Regions from separate parts of the Salmonella sp. A1325 genome, predicted to be linked through region 4. Evidence: predicted binding sites of a transcription regulator. Region 4 holds the regulator's gene; each other region holds the start of a gene.
What was found. The regulator PurR, encoded in region 4, represses purine synthesis genes. The targets are predictions, from matches to a motif close to CANGCAAACGTTTGCNTG.

Region 1 (2,208 bases), on a different contig from region 4:
GTCGGCACCATCAGGATGTCCTGTGAGACCGGCGCGTTATTCTCAGGCAACATGCCCATAAACCAGGCCAAAAGATAGCCAGCCGCCATGGCAATAACCAAAGAAGCCACGCGCAGGTAGGGATTACGCTGCCGATTGAGCAGGATAATAATGGCCAGGACGACGCCGGCCAGCAGCAGGTTTTTCGGTGCGCCAAAGGTGTTGTCGCTCATTGCGGCATAGCCGCCGCCGATGGAGGTTAGCCCCACCTGAATCAGCGACAGGCCAATAATCATTACCACGACGCCGGAGACTAACGGCGTGATAATCCGGCGCGCCAGATGTAGAATGCGAGAAAGCACCATCTCGGTGCAGCTTGCCAGCATCAGCGTGCCGAACAGCGCCGCCATCATCGTCGGGACGTCCGCGCCGCCGGTTTTCAGCGCGGTACCGCCCATAATCAGCGGGGCGACAAAGTTAAAACTGGTTCCCTGGATGGATAACAGCCCCGATCCTACCGGCCCCCACGCTTTGATTTGAATAATAGAGGCTACGCCGGAGGCGAACAGCGACATGCTGATAATGTGCTGCGTATCCTGCGCCGGTAAACCCAACGCCTGGCAGATTAACAGCGCTGGCGTGATTACCGCGACAAACATGGCCAGCAGATGCTGACAAGCGGCAAAAAGGGTTTGAGGGAGCGGCGGGCGATCTTCAAGACGGTAAATTAATTCGCTGTTTTGCGTCTGCGCAACCGGTTGCGCATCTGCCGGCTCGATGGCGTTAACGGACATCAGGGACATTCTCGTGGTGGAAAAGCGATGATTTTATCTGACCAGGTGGTAAAAGCAAACGATTGCGAGCGAATATTCTTAATATTTAAAAAAGATAAATGCACCTTTTTATATAACTTTTTGCCTTTTTCTGCTTAAAATCCATGCCGAAGACTCGCAAAGAGCTAAAAAACTGACTCAGGAAATGATTTGTGCGCACGTGTCACAGCGCACTACAGGAGCTTTAAATGTTTGAACTCGATACCTTATCGACCCTTGTCGCCGCCACGCTGGTGCTGCTACTGGGTCGCAAGCTGGTCCAGTCTGTCTCCTTACTGAAGAAATATACGATTCCGGAACCGGTGGCGGGGGGGTTACTGGTTGCGGTTGCTCTGCTGGTACTGAAAAAAAGCGTCGGTTGGGAGGTCAACTTTGATATGACCCTGCGCGATCCGTTGATGCTGGCGTTTTTCGCGACGATCGGCCTTAACGCTAACCTTGCCAGCCTGCGCAAGGGGGGGCGTGTTGTTGGCGTCTTCCTGGTAGTCGTGGTCGGATTACTGCTGATGCAGAATGCCATCGGTATCGGCATGGCGAGTCTGTTGGGGCTGGACCCGTTAATGGGGCTGATTGCCGGGTCAATTACGCTGTCCGGCGGACACGGTACCGGCGCGGCGTGGAGTAAACTGTTTGTCGAACGTTATGGTTTTGCCAGTGCCACCGAAGTTGCAATGGCATGTGCAACCTTTGGCCTGGTGCTGGGCGGGTTGATTGGCGGCCCGGTAGCGCGTTATCTGGTGAAACACTCCACCACGCCGGATGGAATGCCTGACGATCAGGCCGTGCCGACGGCCTTTGAAAAGCCGGATGTGGGCCGTATGATCACCTCTCTGGTGCTAATCGAAACCATCGCCCTGATTGCTATCTGTCTGACCGTGGGCAAAATCGTAGCGCAGCTACTGGCGGGAACGGTGCTTGAACTGCCGGTCTTCGTTTGTGTGCTATTTGTTGGGGTGATCCTCAGCAATGGCCTGGCGCTGGTGGGTTTTTATCGCGTATTTGAGCGTGCTGTTTCGGTGCTGGGGAACGTGAGTTTGTCACTGTTCCTGGCAATGGCGCTGATGAGCCTGAAGCTGTGGGAACTGGCGTCGCTGGCGCTGCCGATGCTGGCGATTCTGGTGGTACAGACCATCTTCATGGCGCTGTACGCGATCTTCGTCACCTGGCGCATGATGGGGAAAAACTACGATGCGGCGGTGCTGGCGGCGGGTCACTGTGGTTTTGGCTTGGGCGCAACGCCGACCGCCATTGCTAATATGCAGGCGATTACCGACCGTTTTGGCCCCTCGCATATGGCGTTCCTGGTGGTGCCGATGGTCGGCGCGTTCTTTATCGATATCGTCAATGCGTTGGTGATCAAGCTGTACCTGCTGTTACCGATTTTCGCGCAATAATA
Region 2 (2,208 bases), on a different contig from region 4:
AAATCTGCGTGAAACGACGGCTGCGGTTGGCGAGGTAGTAGTCCATCGCCATGCCCAGACGCTGCTGGGCGGACTGGATCTGACGCAACAACTCCTGCTGGTTGCGGCTGACAATTTCTGCCGCTGCTGATGGCGTCGGCGCGCGCAGGTCGGCGACAAAATCAGCTATCGTGACGTCCGTTTCGTGACCGACGGCACTGACCACCGGAATGCGGCTGGCAAAAATCGCCCGCGCCACGCGTTCGTCGTTAAAACTCCACAAATCTTCCAGCGAACCGCCGCCGCGCCCGACGATCAGTACATCACACTCGCCCCGCGCGTTCGCCAGTTCGATAGCACGAACGATCTGCCCCGGCGCGTCGTCGCCCTGGACTGCAGTCGGGTAGATAATAACGGGCAGGGATGGGTCACGACGCTTCAGCACATGGAGAATATCGTGCAACGCTGCGCCGGTTTTCGAGGTGATCACCCCCACGCAGTGGGCCGGGGAGGGCAGCGGTTGTTTATGCTGCTGATCGAACAAGCCTTCGGCCTGGAGTTTGGCTTTTAGCTGCTCATATTTCTGCTGCAACAAGCCTTCGCCCGCTGGCTGCATACTTTCGGCGATGATTTGATAATCGCCGCGCGGCTCGTACAGCGTAATGTTGGCGCGTACCAGCACCTGTTGCCCGTGCTGCGGACGGAACGTCACCCGGCGATTGCTGTTACGGAACATCGCACAGCGCACCTGAGCGGTATCGTCTTTGAGCGTAAAGTACCAGTGGCCTGACGCAGGTTGCGTGAAATTAGAAATCTCGCCGCTGATCCATACCTGTCCCATCTCCTGTTCTAACAGCAGACGAACCGTCTGGTTAAGGCGGCTTACGGTAAAAATTGAGGAAGTTTGAGAGGATAACATGTGAGCGGGATCAAATTCTAAATCAGCAGGTTATTCAATCGATAGTAACCTGCTCACGGGGGATCGCAAGCACTATTTGCAAAAAAATGTAGATGCAACCGATTACGTTCTGTATAATGCCGCGGCAATATTTATTAACCTCCCAGGTGAGATATTGCCCATGCTACGTATCGCTAAAGAAGCCCTGACGTTTGACGACGTCCTCCTTGTTCCCGCTCACTCCACCGTTCTGCCGAATACTGCCGACCTTAGCACGCAGTTGACGAAAACCATTCGTCTGAATATTCCTATGCTTTCTGCGGCGATGGACACCGTGACGGAAGCGCGCCTGGCAATTGCCCTGGCTCAGGAAGGCGGCATTGGTTTTATCCACAAAAACATGTCCATCGAGCGCCAGGCGGAAGAAGTTCGCCGCGTGAAGAAACACGAGTCCGGCGTAGTGACCGACCCGCAGACCGTCCTGCCAACCACCACGTTGCATGAAGTGAAAGCCCTGACCGAGCGTAATGGCTTCGCGGGCTATCCGGTGGTGACTGAAGATAACGAGCTGGTGGGTATCATCACCGGTCGTGACGTGCGTTTTGTGACTGACCTGAACCAGCCGGTGAGTGTCTACATGACGCCGAAAGAGCGTCTGGTGACCGTTCGTGAAGGCGAAGCCCGTGAAGTCGTGCTGGCAAAAATGCACGAAAAACGCGTAGAAAAAGCGCTGGTCGTTGATGATAACTTCCATCTGCTTGGCATGATTACCGTAAAAGATTTCCAGAAAGCGGAACGTAAACCAAACTCCTGTAAAGATGAGCAGGGCCGTTTACGTGTCGGCGCGGCGGTCGGCGCAGGCGCGGGCAACGAAGAGCGCGTTGACGCGCTGGTGGCGGCAGGCGTTGACGTACTGCTGATCGACTCCTCTCACGGTCATTCAGAAGGCGTGTTGCAACGTATCCGTGAAACCCGTGCTAAATATCCTGATCTGCAAATCATCGGCGGCAACGTCGCGACGGGCGCAGGCGCTCGCGCACTGGCGGAAGCCGGTTGCAGCGCGGTGAAAGTGGGTATCGGCCCGGGTTCCATCTGTACCACTCGTATCGTGACTGGCGTGGGCGTTCCGCAAATCACCGCTGTTTCTGACGCAGTTGAAGCGCTGGAAGGCACCGGGATTCCGGTTATCGCTGACGGCGGTATCCGTTTCTCCGGCGATATCGCCAAAGCCATCGCCGCAGGCGCGAGCGCTGTCATGGTGGGCTCTATGCTGGCCGGTACCGAAGAATCCCCGGGCGAAATCGAACTCTACCAGGGCCGTTCGTACAAAT
Region 3 (2,208 bases), on a different contig from region 4:
GAATGCAATGCCATGATTCCCTCCCGTTTGGAGGCGATAGTCTGGCGGTAAACGGTTGCGCTGGCAAGGGTAACATAAGGTTAACAGGCGGAGGGAGAAGTTTAAACGACAACGCCGCCGGATAATGACTTCCGGCGGCGTCACGTTATGGCGCATAAGTAATGCCCGACAGACGCAGCGCCATCGGGCCATTTACACAACACAAACGCTTACGCGTAAACCGGGAAGCGGGCGCAGATATCCAGTACTTTCGCTTTCACGCGTTCAATGGTGGCTTCATCATTGATGTTGTCCAGCACGTCGCACATCCAGCCAGCCAGCTCTTTCACTTCCGCTTCTTTGAAGCCGCGACGAGTAACCGCCGGAGAACCGATACGGATACCGGAAGTCACGAACGGGCTCTTAGGATCGTTCGGCACGCTGTTTTTGTTCACGGTGATGTTAGCGCGGCCCAGCGCGGCGTCAGCTTCTTTACCGGTCAGGTTTTTATCCACCAGGTCCAGCAGGAACAGATGGTTCTCAGTGCCGCCAGACACCACTTTGTAGCCGCGGTTCAGGAACACTTCTACCATCGCTTTGGCGTTTTTCGCCACCTGCTGCTGGTAAACTTTGAACTCCGGCTCCATCGCTTCTTTCAGCGCTACCGCTTTACCGGCGATCACGTGCATCAGCGGGCCGCCCTGCGCGCTTGGGAACACGGCGGAGTTCAGTTTTTTGTACAGCTCTTCATCGCCGCCCTTCGCCAGGATCAGGCCGCCGCGCGGACCCGCCAGGGTTTTGTGGGTGGTGGTGGTGACAACGTGAGCGTGCGGAACCGGGTTCGGGTAAACGCCTGCGGCAATCAGGCCCGCCACGTGCGCCATGTCGACAAACAGGTATGCGCCGATGCTGTCAGCGATTTCACGCATTTTTGCCCAGTCAACGATACCGGAATAAGCAGAGAAGCCACCGATAATCATCTTCGGCTTGTGCTCTTTGGCCAGCTTCGCCATCTCGTCATAGTCAATTTTACCGGACTCATCGATACCGTAAGGTACGATGTTGTACAGTTTACCGGAGAAGTTAACCGGGGAGCCGTGAGTCAGGTGGCCGCCCTGCGCCAGGTTCATACCCAGAACGGTATCGCCCGGCTGCAGCAGCGCGGTGTAAACAGCGAAGTTAGCCTGAGAACCGGAGTGCGGCTGCACGTTAGCGTAGTCGGCGCCGAACAGTTCTTTCGCGCGGTCGATAGCCAGCTGCTCTACGACATCAACGTATTCGCAACCGCCGTAGTAGCGCTTGCCCGGATATCCTTCAGCGTATTTGTTGGTCAGCTGAGACCCCTGCGCCTGCATCACGCGCGGGCTGGTGTAGTTTTCGGAGGCGATCAGTTCGATGTGCTCTTCCTGACGTACTTTTTCCTGCTCCATAGCCTGCCACAACTCGGCATCATAATCGGCAATGTTCATTTCACGCTTTAACATCCGCATCTCCTGACTCAGCTAACAATAAAATTTGTGCCTGAAAAGGCAGTCCGTGGGACTTCGGCCAACAGTATAACCGAATCATTCTTCGATAACAGGTCTTGACAAAGGTTTTTACGCAAACGATTACCTATGCGTCAGATAAGGGTTTCCTGAACGAGAGCCTGACGAATTTCAACGGATTTCTTTTCAGCTTTGTGATGCAGATTTTTCACGTTGTTACCTCCATAACGTAAAGCAGAGAAGAACCATTTACAATGCAAGGGTATTTTTATAAGATGCATTTGATATACATCATTAGATTTTCACATAAAGGAAGCACGTATGCTTGACGCACAAACCATCGCTACAGTAAAGGCCACCATTCCCCTGCTGGTTGAAACAGGACCGAAACTGACCGCCCACTTCTACGACCGTATGTTTACGCATAACCCGGAGCTCAAAGAAATCTTCAATATGAGCAACCAGCGTAACGGCGATCAGCGTGAAGCCCTGTTTAATGCTATCGCGGCCTACGCCAGCAATATCGAAAATTTACCGGCGTTGCTGCCGGCGGTAGAAAAAATCGCGCAGAAGCACACCAGCTTCCAGATTAAGCCGGAGCAGTACAACATCGTCGGGACGCATCTGCTGGCGACGCTGGATGAAATGTTCAACCCGGGCCAGGAAGTGCTGGATGCGTGGGGCAAAGCCTATGGCGTACTGGCTAACGTCTTTATTCATCGGGAAGCCGAGATTTATCACG
Region 4 (2,208 bases):
GCGTCAATGCCTGGGCCGTTAAGCGACGATACCCTGCGCAACTGGCCGTCGCTGGTCAGGGAAGACACTTCGCGAACCTTACCGAAACGGATTACCTGGCTGCTGGATAACCAAAAAAGGGTCGTCGTACCGGACTGGGAGTCATCGGCAACCTGCCTGTCGGCAGGACTATGCGTGGGAATGGTGCCGACGCATTTTGCCCGACAGTGGATAGACAGCGGAAAATGGGTGGCGCTGACGTTAGAGAATCCGTTTCCCGATGCGGCCTGTTGCGTGACGTGGCAGCAAAACGAGGCCTCGCCCGCGCTGGCATGGCTGCTGGACTATTTGGGCGATAGCGAAACGTTGAATCGGGAGTGGCTGCGGGAGCCAGAAGAGGCTCCCGACAGCGGGGATTAACGCCGATAGTCGCGGAACGGGCCGTCAGCGACCGAGCGACGCTCAACCAGGCGTGGATGAACTTCAATAGACTGTGACTCTTCACGCTTATTGACGATGCGATCCAATAGCATATTAAATGCGGTTTCGCCTAAAGAGTCTTTGGGCTGGTGAATCGTCGTCAGCGCCGGGGTGAAGAAACGGGCGTTACGCACATTGTCATAACCGATCACCGAAACGTCCTGCGGTACGCGAAGCCCCATTTCGTCAGCCGCGCAAAGCGCGCCCATCGCCATAATATCGCCGCCGCAGAAAACGGCGGTAGGGCGATGTGACTGCGATAAAATTTGCTGCATCGCGTGGTAACCGGATTCCGGCTCGAAGTCGCCCTGAACAATCCAGTTGTCCGGCACGTTGATCAGCGCCTCCTCCATGGCTTTCATAAAGCCTGCGAGCCGGCCCGCGCCGGTGTTGCGCTCCAGCGGGCCGGGAATAACGCCAATATCCCGGTGGCCGCGCTCAACCAGATAACGACCCGCCATATAGCCGCCTGCAAAGGCGTTATCAATCACCGTGTCGGTAAAATCGGCCTTCGCTTCACCCCAGTCCATCACCACCATCGGAATATGGCGATACTCTTCCAGCATGGAAAGCAGAGGTTCTGGATACTCAGAACACATCACCAGCAGGCCATCCACGCGCTTTTGCGCCATCATGGACAGGTAGGCGCGCTGTTTTTCCAGGTTATTCCAGGCGTTGCCTAAAATCAGCGTATAGCCTTTCTGGAAACAGTTTTTTTCAACTGCCTCGATAATTTCGGCAAAATAGGCCGCTTCGCTGCTGGTCGCCAGTAAGCCTATCGACTTGGTATGGTTAACCTTCAGGCTACGCGCGACGGCGCTGGGAGAGTAGTGCAGCTCTTTAATTGCCGCCCAGACCGCGTTACGCGTTTCTTCAGCGACAAAACGCGTTTTGTTGATTACGTGTGATACAGTTGTAGTGGAAACGTTTGCTCGTTTCGCTACATCTTTAATTGTTGCCATTACATTTCACTCCAGACCCTCGCTAAGCTCCTGAGAAACGCCAGGTAAACGTTTGCCTACACACACCCTAATCGCAACATCAGGGTTGCGGCACGCCGGAAAAACGACACGGAACGTCAGGAAGGGGTCAATGGCCGTTACGCTAATTCAGTAAGCCTGGAATTTTGTCTGATCTTGAGGAAAAGGGGAAGCGTTAAAAACAGTTATCAATATAAAACATGAGAGATTTTTGTGCGGGAATGTGCAAAAATGCGCTATATCACTTTTTGTGTGGGAATAAAAAGGAGAAAACTTGATGAGTACCGACCTGAAATTTTCGTTGATTACTACGCTGATTGTTCTGGGCGTGATTGTCGCAGGTGGATTAACGGCCGCTCTGCACTGATTTCCTCTCTTCTGAGGGTGGGCGTCTCCTCTATTCTATCCCTCTCTAAAACGCAGAAGGCGTACCTTCTGCGTACTCAGACTTATGCGGCGAGATTTTTCGCAACAAATTCCCAGTTAACCAGCGCCCAGAAATGCTCCAGATAGTTTGGACGGGCGTTGCGGTAGTCGATGTAATACGCGTGTTCCCACACATCAACCGTCAGCAACGGCGTTGCATCCGTAGTCAGCGGCGTACCGGCATTTGAGGTAGAAACGATAGCCAGTTTGCCATCAGCGCTTTTTACCAGCCATGTCCATCCGGAACCAAAGTTTTTGATAGCGGCATCGGTGAACTGCGCTTTAAATTCCGCGAAGCTGCCAAAAGATGCCGCGATAGCATCAGCCAGTTTCCCGGTCGGTT

Region 1: the regulator PurR is predicted to act here: its motif matches at 825-842, upstream of gltS (sodium/glutamate symporter).
Region 2: the regulator PurR is predicted to act here: its motif matches at 990-1,007, upstream of guaB (IMP dehydrogenase).
Region 3: the regulator PurR is predicted to act here: its motif matches at 1,579-1,596, upstream of glyA (serine hydroxymethyltransferase).

The regions. Positions count from the first base shown of each region.
Region 1 is NZ_JAMLWO010000004.1:325,189-327,396, reverse strand. Features, by position in the region: gene xanP (xanthine/proton symporter XanP) at 1-773, opposite strand, end outside; gene gltS (sodium/glutamate symporter) at 1,001-2,206, shown strand.
Region 2 is NZ_JAMLWO010000008.1:101,392-103,599, reverse strand. Features, by position in the region: gene xseA (exodeoxyribonuclease VII large subunit) at 1-898, opposite strand, end outside; gene guaB (IMP dehydrogenase) at 1,059-2,208, shown strand, end outside.
Region 3 is NZ_JAMLWO010000008.1:169,109-171,316, forward strand. Features, by position in the region: gene NAZ64_RS16370 (3-phenylpropionate MFS transporter) at 1-14, opposite strand, end outside; gene glyA (serine hydroxymethyltransferase) at 210-1,463, opposite strand; gene hmpA (NO-inducible flavohemoprotein) at 1,788-2,208, shown strand, end outside.
Region 4 is NZ_JAMLWO010000001.1:480,862-483,069, reverse strand. Features, by position in the region: gene punR (DNA-binding transcriptional activator PunR) at 1-399, shown strand, start outside; gene purR (HTH-type transcriptional repressor PurR) at 396-1,421, opposite strand; gene cydH (cytochrome bd-I oxidase subunit CydH) at 1,717-1,806, shown strand; gene sodB (superoxide dismutase [Fe]) at 1,889-2,208, opposite strand, start outside.